Regions from separate parts of the Pseudoalteromonas sp. TAE56 genome, predicted to be linked through region 2. Evidence: predicted binding sites of a transcription regulator. Region 2 holds the regulator's gene; each other region holds the start of a gene.
What was found. The regulator sigma-54, encoded in region 2, starts transcription at its own class of promoters, with help from an activator protein. The targets are predictions, from matches to a motif close to GTTGGCACGNNNNTNGNNT.
Positions count from the first base shown of each region.

Region 1: fliE (flagellar hook-basal body complex protein FliE) is a predicted target of sigma-54. The motif match lies at 1,379-1,397, and genes of this name have one in related genera.
Region 3: L656_RS0108655 (DUF3192 domain-containing protein) is a predicted target of sigma-54. The motif match lies at 1,525-1,543, and genes of this name have one in related genera.

Region 1 covers NZ_AUTN01000102.1:32,162-35,445, forward strand. The annotation lists gene fliF (flagellar basal-body MS-ring/collar protein FliF) at 1-986, opposite strand, end outside; gene fliE (flagellar hook-basal body complex protein FliE) at 1,007-1,339, opposite strand; gene L656_RS0110785 (sigma-54-dependent transcriptional regulator) at 1,496-2,950, opposite strand; gene L656_RS0110790 (sensor histidine kinase) at 2,947-3,284, opposite strand, start outside.
Region 2 covers NZ_AUTN01000103.1:18,924-22,207, reverse strand. The annotation lists gene lptA (lipopolysaccharide transport periplasmic protein LptA) at 1-49, shown strand, start outside; gene lptB (LPS export ABC transporter ATP-binding protein) at 46-771, shown strand; gene L656_RS0111060 (RNA polymerase factor sigma-54) at 841-2,340, shown strand; gene hpf (ribosome hibernation promoting factor) at 2,367-2,654, shown strand; gene ptsN (PTS IIA-like nitrogen regulatory protein PtsN) at 2,659-3,111, shown strand; gene rapZ (RNase adapter RapZ) at 3,130-3,284, shown strand, end outside.
Region 3 covers NZ_AUTN01000082.1:53,798-57,081, forward strand. The annotation lists gene zntR (Zn(2+)-responsive transcriptional regulator) at 1-372, opposite strand, end outside; gene L656_RS0108650 (D-2-hydroxyacid dehydrogenase) at 459-1,403, shown strand; gene L656_RS0108655 (DUF3192 domain-containing protein) at 1,586-1,966, shown strand; gene L656_RS0108660 (diguanylate cyclase) at 2,030-2,929, opposite strand; gene L656_RS0108665 (PAS domain-containing hybrid sensor histidine kinase/response regulator) at 2,913-3,284, opposite strand, start outside.

The DNA of each region.
Region 1 (3,284 bases), on a different contig from region 2:
AGCGCACCTGGAATACCAACAGCTAGGCCGCCAATGTTATTTTCTTCAAATGTGGTTTCGCTTCTAACCGCTGGTAAGTCTGGGTTATAACGCTTTTGAGTTTCCTCAATCGAGCTAAAGTCCATACTCAAATCAACTTGAGCTGTATAGTTTGCAAGCCCAACAACCGGTATTAAAATACTGTCTATTTTTTCAAGGTACTCTTGTTCGCGCTTACGCTCTAAATCGTATTCTTTACGAGAGCGTGCTGCTAGTGAGCTTTGCGAACCTGAATTTAATAATCGACCATTTTGATCGGTAACTGTAACACGTGCAGGTTCTAAGCCTTGTACTGCTGAGGCAATCATATCAACAACAGAGTCTACTTCTTCACGGTCAAGTGAACGCCCACGTTTAAGTGTTAATACAACGGTAGCTGATGGTTTTTTCTCTCTGCGGGCAAATACGTTTTCTTTAGGAATAGCTAACAATACTTTGGCGCGAGTAATGTTGTTAAGCTCTTCAATTGTGCGTGCTAATTGCTGTTCACGACCATGTTTTAGGCGCTCACGCTCCAAACGTTGGCTTACACCAAAGCCCATATCTTGCATAATAATGTCAGAGCCTGATGCTGGACCTTGCTCTAACCCTTCACGGGTCATTAGTAGCTTAATGTTTTGGTATTCACTTTCATCAACCGATACAACATTGCCATCGAGTTGATATTCAATTTTTTGTGCATCTAAAAAGTCTAATGTTTGAATAAGCTCTTCAGTTTGCATTTTGCCTAACGGGCGCATATCTGGCTGACGAGCCCAGATAATAATGAAAATCGCGATAGCCAAACAAATCGCTAATGCTATTACCAGTGTTACTTGGCGCAATACATCAACACCACTTAAAGCACTTAAGTAGCCTGACTTTTGTTCTTGTTGATCATCACCACCACTTTGGTCGATACCGCCGCCAGCAAGTGCTAGGTCTGTAGATTGGTTAGATTGCGCCACAATAATTCTCCACTACCTAATTAAACAGGCATGTTCATGATTTCTTTATAAGCTTCAACAAGTTTATTACGAACCTGTACTGTAGCCTCAAAAGCAACTGACGATTTTTGAGAAGCAATCATCGCCTCAGCAAGCGATACACTTCGATCACCCATTTCAACCGCTTTTACTTTTTGACCTGCATCTTGCTGTAGACCGTGCACTGTATTTAGTGCATCACTTAGCATGTCGCCAAACTGGGAAGTAGAAGTAGGCTGAACTTGAGTCGGCAATTTATTTATTTGATTATTACGGCCGGCTTCTAAAGCCATTGATTGCATTTCTTGAAATACAGCACTGTTTTGAATTTTCATAATTTATCTCTGACACGCAGTGAACTCTTACAAGTAATAAAGCACAAAACATGCCAAATAATTAATTGTTAAAATACATGCAGTTAGCTTTAAATTATGTGAGTCAGAGTTTTGACAACCCTAAGTTCGCAGCGCAAACTTAGGGTTTATAGGAGGTTATGCAGGAAGTGAAATACCTAAATCGCGCATTTGCGCTAGTTTATAACGTAAAGTTCGTGGGCTTATGCCCAACGTTTCGGCAACGTCTTTACGCTTACCTTGGCAACGTGCAAGGGTTTCTAAAATAATGCGATGCTCTTTATCTTTAAGCTCATCTTTATAGCTACCGGTATCTGCTGCTAGTAAACCTTGTTTAGGCTCATCCTCGGCATGCAATTTTTCATCGTAGTATGCCGAGCTTAGCGTGCTTTTATCAACGCCTTTATTTACGTGAGCCACTTCTGTTGGCGCCGGTGCCAATGAAGGCTCCATAACAAAGTTATTAGCTACTAAGTTTTCAATAAAAATAGCATGCTCGTTTATTGTATCGCCACTTCGCAGTATAAGCGCACGCTGTATAACGTTATCAAGCTCGCGCACATTTCCAGGCCACGCGTGGGCCAGTAACTTTTGCTCGGCAGCTTTATCTAAATACGCCATGGGCTCTTTACTTTTACTGATATGGCGCTCAATTAAATGCTTAGCCAATACAATAATATCGCCAGGGCGTTGGCACAATGGTCGCCACATAAGTGGAAAAACATTAAGCCTGTAATATAAATCTTCTCTAAATTGGTTTTCAGACACGGCTTCTTTTAAATCACGATTACTGGTTGCCAAAATACGTACATCGAGCTGAATTGTTTTACGACCCCCTAAGCGCTCTACTTCACGCTCTTGCAGTACGCGTAACAGCTTTGCTTGTAGCCCTAAGTCCATCTCTGTAATTTCATCAAGTAAAATAGTGCCGCCTTGTGCTTGCTCAAACTTACCCGGACATGCTTGAATCGCGCCTGTAAAAGCCCCTTTTTCGTAACCAAATAAAGTGGCTTCGAGCATATTTTCAGGAATAGCCGCGCAGTTAATCGCCACAAATGGCTCATTACAACGACTCGACTTATCATGAATATAACGAGCGAGTACTTCCTTACCTGAACCACTTGGGCCAAGTACCATTACACTTGCATCAGAGCGTGCTACTTTACTCGCAAGCTCCAATAATTGAATACTAGTTGGGTCGGCAACAATAGGTCCGTCGGTTTCTTTTGCTTTTTCAGGCAAATAACGGCTCACCATATTTAACAGCACTTCAGGTGCAAATGGTTTAGCCATGTAGTCAATTGCACCTAGGCGCATGGCTTCTACTGCATCGTCAATTGTGGCGTACGCCGTCATCATTAATACAGGTAAATCAGGGTGGTTTAATTTAATACTGCGTAGTAAATCAAGTCCACTCATTGCGCCCATTTGCACGTCGCTTACAACAAGCGAAAATTGATCTTTTTTAAGCAATATCATTGCTTGCTCAGCACTGTTCGCTGCAACACATTCAATACCCGACATTTCAAGGGTATCTATTAAGGCTTCACGAAGCCCAGCGTCATCTTCGACAACTAAAATAGTGTTACTCATAATGAACCCTCTAATTTAGATGTTGCCTTAATAGGCAGTAACAAGCTAAAGCAGGCACCACCATGCGTATTATTAGTCACATCAACACGGCCTTGGTGTGCACTAGCCACCGAACTCACTACAGCAAGCCCTAAGCCTGTGCCCTGACTTTTTGTAGTAAAAAATGGTTCAAAGATTTTATCGCTTTGGCTTAAATCAACACCTGGGCCATTGTCGCTCACACTAATACGAACCATATCTAAATCTTTTAAATCTCTTTGTGCGCTAATTTTTACTTTTGCACCGCCGCCAATAACTTGAATACTATTGTGCACAAGATTTTGAATAGCACTGG
Region 2 (3,284 bases):
ACCCATTGAAACTAAAAAAAGTAAAAAAAGCGACAAAGGTCAACCATGAGCACATTAAAAGCAGAACTATTAGCAAAGAGCTATAAAGGCCGTGAAGTTGTAAAAAACGTTGGCCTTGAAGTAAAAGCGGGCAGTATTGTTGGCTTACTTGGCCCTAACGGCGCAGGCAAAACAACCACGTTTTATATGATTGTAGGCCTTGTGCCTAGCGATAAAGGTAAAATATCGATAGATGATAACGATATTACTCTTTTACCTATGCATAGTCGTGCTAGATTAGGCATAGGCTACTTACCGCAAGAGTCTTCAATTTTCAGAAAGCTAACTGTTTATCAAAACTTAATGGCTATTTTAGAAACGCGCAAAGAGCTAAATAAACAAACTCGAGAAGATACACTCGATAAATTATTAGATGAATTTAGCATACAACACATTCGCGATAGCCAAGGTATGGCATTATCAGGTGGCGAACGTCGTCGTGTCGAAATAGCACGTGCGCTGGCAGCAGATCCTAAATTTATATTACTGGATGAACCGTTCGCTGGTGTTGATCCAATTTCAGTATTAGATATAAAGAAAATAATAGAACATCTTAAAAATCGTGGGATTGGAGTATTAATTACCGACCATAACGTAAGAGAAACCCTTGATGTTTGTGAAAAAGCCTACATTGTTTCTCATGGGGAGCTGATTGCATCAGGTACTCCAGAACACGTATTAAATGATAAAACAGTACGCGATGTTTACTTAGGCGAGCAATTTAGGCTGTAACATTTACGCCATGTCTTTAAGCATCTGCTAGTATTAATTATAACAACATAAAAGGATTGTTAGAGATACATGAGGCAATCACTACAGCTGCGCATGGGCCAGCAACTTACAATGACTCCACAGCTGCAACAAGCTATTCGTTTGTTGCAACTCAGTACATTGGATCTCCAGCAAGAAATACAAGAAGCTCTCGACAGCAACCCGCTATTAGAGGTTGAAGAACAAGACTACTCAGAAGATGCTGCTGGCAAAAACGAGCAAAAAGCTGATACCGATGACATAACTGTTAGCGCATCTGCCGATGATGCTCCAAGCGAATACGAACAAGATAGTGGTGAAGCACTTGCGAAAGACACGCTAAGTGACGACATGGCTATGGATGTTAGCTGGGATGAGTACATGAGTGCCGCTCCTGCAGCATCATCGGGTCCAATGCCTGAAGATGAATCAATTTATCAAGGTGCCTCTACAGAGACGCTCCATGAGTATTTAATGTGGCAGTTACAATTAACGCCATTTAGCCCTACAGACGAAGCTATTGCTATTGCCATCGTAGAAGCAGTTGATGATTCAGGTATTTTAACACTAAGCTGCGAAGAGATTTTAGAAAGCTTTAATCAAGAAAACGAAGATGATAACGAAGTCGAACTTGATGAAATTGAAGCTGTATTAAAACGCATCCAACTGTTTGATCCTGTTGGTATTGCTGCACGTAGTTTACAAGAGTGTTTGTGTATTCAGCTTAATCAGTTTGATAAAGAAACACCTTACATTAATGAAACAAAAATGATTTTAACCGAGCATATTGATTTATTAGCTGCTCGTGACTATCGTACATTAATGAAGAAAACCAAGCTCAAAGAAGAAGAGCTTAAAGAAGTAATGACATTAATCCATACTCTTAGTCCTAAGCCAGCAGATACTATTGTAAGAGAAGAATCTGAGTATGTTATTCCAGACGTGTCAGTTAAAAAAATTAAAGGCCGCTGGGTTGTTGAGTTAAACCCAGATAGCATGCCTAAAATTCGTGTTAATAGCCAATACGCTGCAATGTCTCGCACTGTGAAATCGAGTGGTGACAGCCAGTTTATTCGCTCGCATTTACAAGAAGCTAAATGGTTTATTAAAAGCTTAGAAAGTAGAAACGACACACTTTTAAAAGTAACTAATTGTATTGTTAAGCAACAACAAGGCTTTTTTGAACACGGCCCTGAAGCAATGAAACCAATGGTTTTAAATGATGTTGCTGAAATGGTAGAAATGCACGAATCAACAATTTCGCGCGTAACAACTCAAAAGTATATGCATACACCCCGTGGTATATTTGAGCTTAAATACTTTTTCTCAAGCCATGTAAGCACCGAAAACGGTGGTGAATGTTCATCTACAGCAATTCGTGCACTTATCCGCAAATTAATCGCTGCAGAAAACTCAGCAAAACCATTGAGTGATAGCAAAATAGCGGATATATTGGCTGAGCAAGGAATTAAAGTAGCAAGACGTACAATCGCAAAATACCGCGAATCTCTGGCTATTCCACCGTCAAATCAACGTAAAAGCTTGATCTAAGACGCAAAAAAAAGAGGGTAATGCTTATGCAACTAAACTTAACTGGTCGTCACGTAGAATTAACCGATTCACTAAGAGACTATATTAATACCAAATTTGCGAAGCTAGAAAGACACTCTGATCATATTAATAATGTTCATGTCATTCTCGATGTAGAAAAATTAAATCAAAAAGCAGAAGCCACAATACATGTAAGTGGTGCTGAGCTATTTGCCTCTACGGAACATCAAGATATGTATGCCGCCATTGACTCGTTGATCGACAAGCTCGATCGACAAGTAATTAAACACAAAGAGAAGCTTGCTCGACACTAATATGATGAAATTAAGCTCACTTATATGCCAGGACTGCAGCAAAGCTGCGGTCCTTTTTAATAGCAAAAAAAGAATTTTAGAGTTCATTAGCGAACTTGCTCACGACAAACTTCCGTATTTACCGCAACAGGATATCCTTACTGCTTTAATGAGTAGAGAGAAACTGGGTAGTACAGGTATTGGCCGTGGCATTGCCATTCCTCATGGTCGAATGAGCGGTGCAGAAGAGCCTTTAGCTTTAGTACTCGTTAGCGAAACTCCAATAAATTTTGATGCAATAGATAATCGTCCTGTTGATATTTTTGTCGCACTCATCGTACCAGATGGCGATAACCAACAGCACTTAAAGACTCTCGCAACCATTGCTGATAAACTAAACAACAAAGATTTTTGTAAACAGTTACGCTGTGCAAAATCAGATGCTGAGCTTTACCAAGTTATTGTCGATCAATCATAGTTTTATAAAGGGTGTTAAATGGAGTTAATTATCATAAGCGGCCGTTCTGGTTCTGGAAAGTCGGTTGCTTTACGCGTTGTAGAAGATTTAGGCTATTATTGCGTAGATAATATTCCAGTTAACTTGCTTCCTTCATTAGTTCGCAGTGTGTCTGATAGCTACGATAAAATTGC
Region 3 (3,284 bases), on a different contig from region 2:
TGAACAATTTTCTGCTATATGCTGCGAGCCACAACACTTATCTGCCAATGTGGTTAATGATTGATGAAATTGTTGGAGTTCTTTTATACGCTGCGCGACCAAATCTCTTTTTTCAAGTGTAATTTTTTTAACTTCAGAGCAGGAATGTGATGATTTTTCAAATTTAATAAGTAAGAGATCTTTTATCTCTGCCAAGCTAAAACCTATATTTTTAGCTCTAATGATAAAATGCATCACTTTTAAATCGTTATTATCATATAGTCTATATCCAGCAGAATTTCGCCTGTTAGGCGTTAACAATCCCTGCTTTTCGTAGTACCTTAAAGTATCGTTAGAGATACCTAGTTGGTGTGATAGTTCACCTATTCTCATATTTCTCTCTCCGATTTATTTTAAACAGACTATAAACCCTAGAGTTAAGACTAAGGTCAAGGGTTTCATTTATTTTTAGGAAAAGCATGAACATCACCATTCTTGATAACGCTACGTTAGCTAAAACGTCTCTTACTTGTATTGAACAACTTGGTAAATTAACAACTTATGAACTAACCAGCCCAGAGCAAGTTATTGAACATTGCCAAGGCGCTGATGTATTGATCACTAATAAAGCGGTTTTAAATCGCGATACGATTAGCCAGCTAACACAGCTTAAATTGATTTGCGTAAGTGCAACCGGTACTAATAATGTTGATTTAGAAGCCGCTAAAGAATTTGGTATTGCCGTAACTAATGTAGCTGGCTATTCAACCCCTTCTGTTGTTCAACATACATTCTCTTTAATTACTAACTTACTGGGTAACACACATCGCTATCAGGCGGATTGCCAGCAAGGCGCTTGGCAAAAAAGTGAAATGTTTTGCATACTCGATTACAGCTTTAACGACTTACAAGGCAAAACATTTGCCATTATAGGCGGTGGTACGCTAGGTAAAGGCGTTGCTAAAGTGGCTGAGGCATTTGGCGCAAATATTATTGTTGCAGAGCGCAAAGGTGCTGCATGCCGCGATGGTCGTACGCCTTTTGAGGACGTTATTAAAACAGCCGATATAATCAGTGTTCACTGCCCACTTACCGATGAAACACGTGATTTAATTGCACTTAATGAGCTTAAAATGATGAAGCCAAGTAGCATTATTATTAACACTGCTCGTGGTGGCATTATTAACGAAGCCGACTTAGCTACAGCACTTGAGCAAAACCTAATTGCTGGAGCCGGGGTTGATGTACTAACTAAAGAACCTGCTGAGCTTTCAAACCCACTTGCTAATTACAAAGGCAATAACTTATTACTTACTCCACATATTGCATGGGCAAGTACTGAATCTATTGTGCGTTTAATTAATGAGGTAAGTTTAAACATTGCGGCATTTAATAAAGGCGAATCACGCAACCGCTTGGTGTAACTGCACTGCGGGAAAATAGTTAAAAAAACTAAAATGTGGCTGTTTTTACTAATTATTTTTGCAAATGATTAGTAAAACATAGTCCTTAAAATCTAACCAACTGAATTAAAAAGCTTTTAAACTTGGCCTACTACTTGCCTTATATGATCAAAATATTAAAAACTCATTTAAGGAATATTACAATGAAAAAATCTCTATTAGCAGCAGCCCTTATTGCACCATTTTTAACTGGCTGTGTTATTGCCGTATCTGATGGTGAAGCTGAGACTCATTGGGCAGGGAAAAACTCATCAAGCTGGCAAGCACAACATAAAAATAATCGTGAAGCTATATCAGAGCTAAAAATGGATAGCAGCTATCAATCTGTTTTAACGCAATTAAAAACACCTAATTTCACAGAGCTATTAAAAAAAGATGACGATATATACCAAGTACTTTTTTATGTAACTCATAGCAAGCATTCAGATTCTAAAACAACGAAAGATGAATGTACGCCACTTGTATTTAAAAATGATAAGTTAGTGGGCATTGGTGACACTGCTTTAGGTATGATCACGCAGTAACAATAAAAGTAGTTTGATACTAAAAACGCCAATATAAATTTTGGCGTTTTTTATATTAAATTTTTACCGTGCGACTATTCTATCTCGCCCCGCATCTTTAGCAGCATATAACCCTAAATCCGCCTCTTCTAATAATGCTTGCTCAGCATACACTTTACCACTTTGCGTGGTGGCGATACCTATACTAATAGTGATGTGGTCTGCATTTAATGAGGCTTTGTGTTCTATATTTAAAGCATTTACAGCATTGCGTAATTTATTAGCAAACTCCAAGGCTTCATGCTTATCAATTCCCGGTAAGACGGCTGCAAATTCTTCACCACCATAACGAGCTATGAAGTCACTACCACGTTCACACTGAGCTGCGAGTGCTTGCGCAACATCCTTTAAGCATTCATCACCAGCACGATGTCCGTAGCAATCGTTGTAACGTTTAAAGTGGTCTATATCCATAAGCAACACAGATAGTGGTGTTCCGCTTCGTTTACTGCGGCGCCATTCTCGAGCTAAGTTTTCGTCTAGGTAGCGTCTATTTGGGATTTCAGTTAAGCCGTCAATCGAGGCTAGCATCTCTAGCAGATCATTTTTTTGCTTTATAAGTAATTGGTTACGTACTCTAACGCGCACAATAGAAGGGCTAAATGGCTTAGTTATATAGTCCATAGCACCGAGCTCTAGGCCCTTAGCTTCGTCGTCGTGGCTACGATTAGCTGATATAAATATAACAGGGATCGATTGAGTTATCGGATTTTCTTTAAGTTGTACAAGCACTTCATAGCCGTCAATTCCTGGCATAATCACATCAAGAATAATTAAATCAACTTGCGCAGTTTTTACAAAGGTCAGTGCTTTTTCACCACTTTCAACTAAGAATACGTCGTGTTCTACTTTAAGTGTTTTTTCAAGTACTAATCGGTTGATTGGATCATCATCTACAATAAGTACTTTAGCTCTTTTCGACATCCCTAGCCCCTACCCCTTTTATAAAAACAATTACCTGTTCTAACTGCATAATAAGCTCTTTCAGTGTTATTTCAACAGGCTTGTTAGTTGTTTTAAGTGTTCTTTCACACAATAAAGCGCAGTGAGACAATCGTCTAAAACCTAAATTCCCTGCTACACCTTTTATACTATGCACTAAGCGTACCAAATCATCCTTATTGGTTGTTTCTTCTATTTGCGATAGCTGGGTTTCACATAAATTAGCAAACTTATCAATCATTGTATTGAGGAGCTTTTCATCCATACTAAACTGCGTTAAAGCGAATGATTTTTCGAAAAAGCTTGGTTTCACTACGTTTAAATCGGCAATTGCATC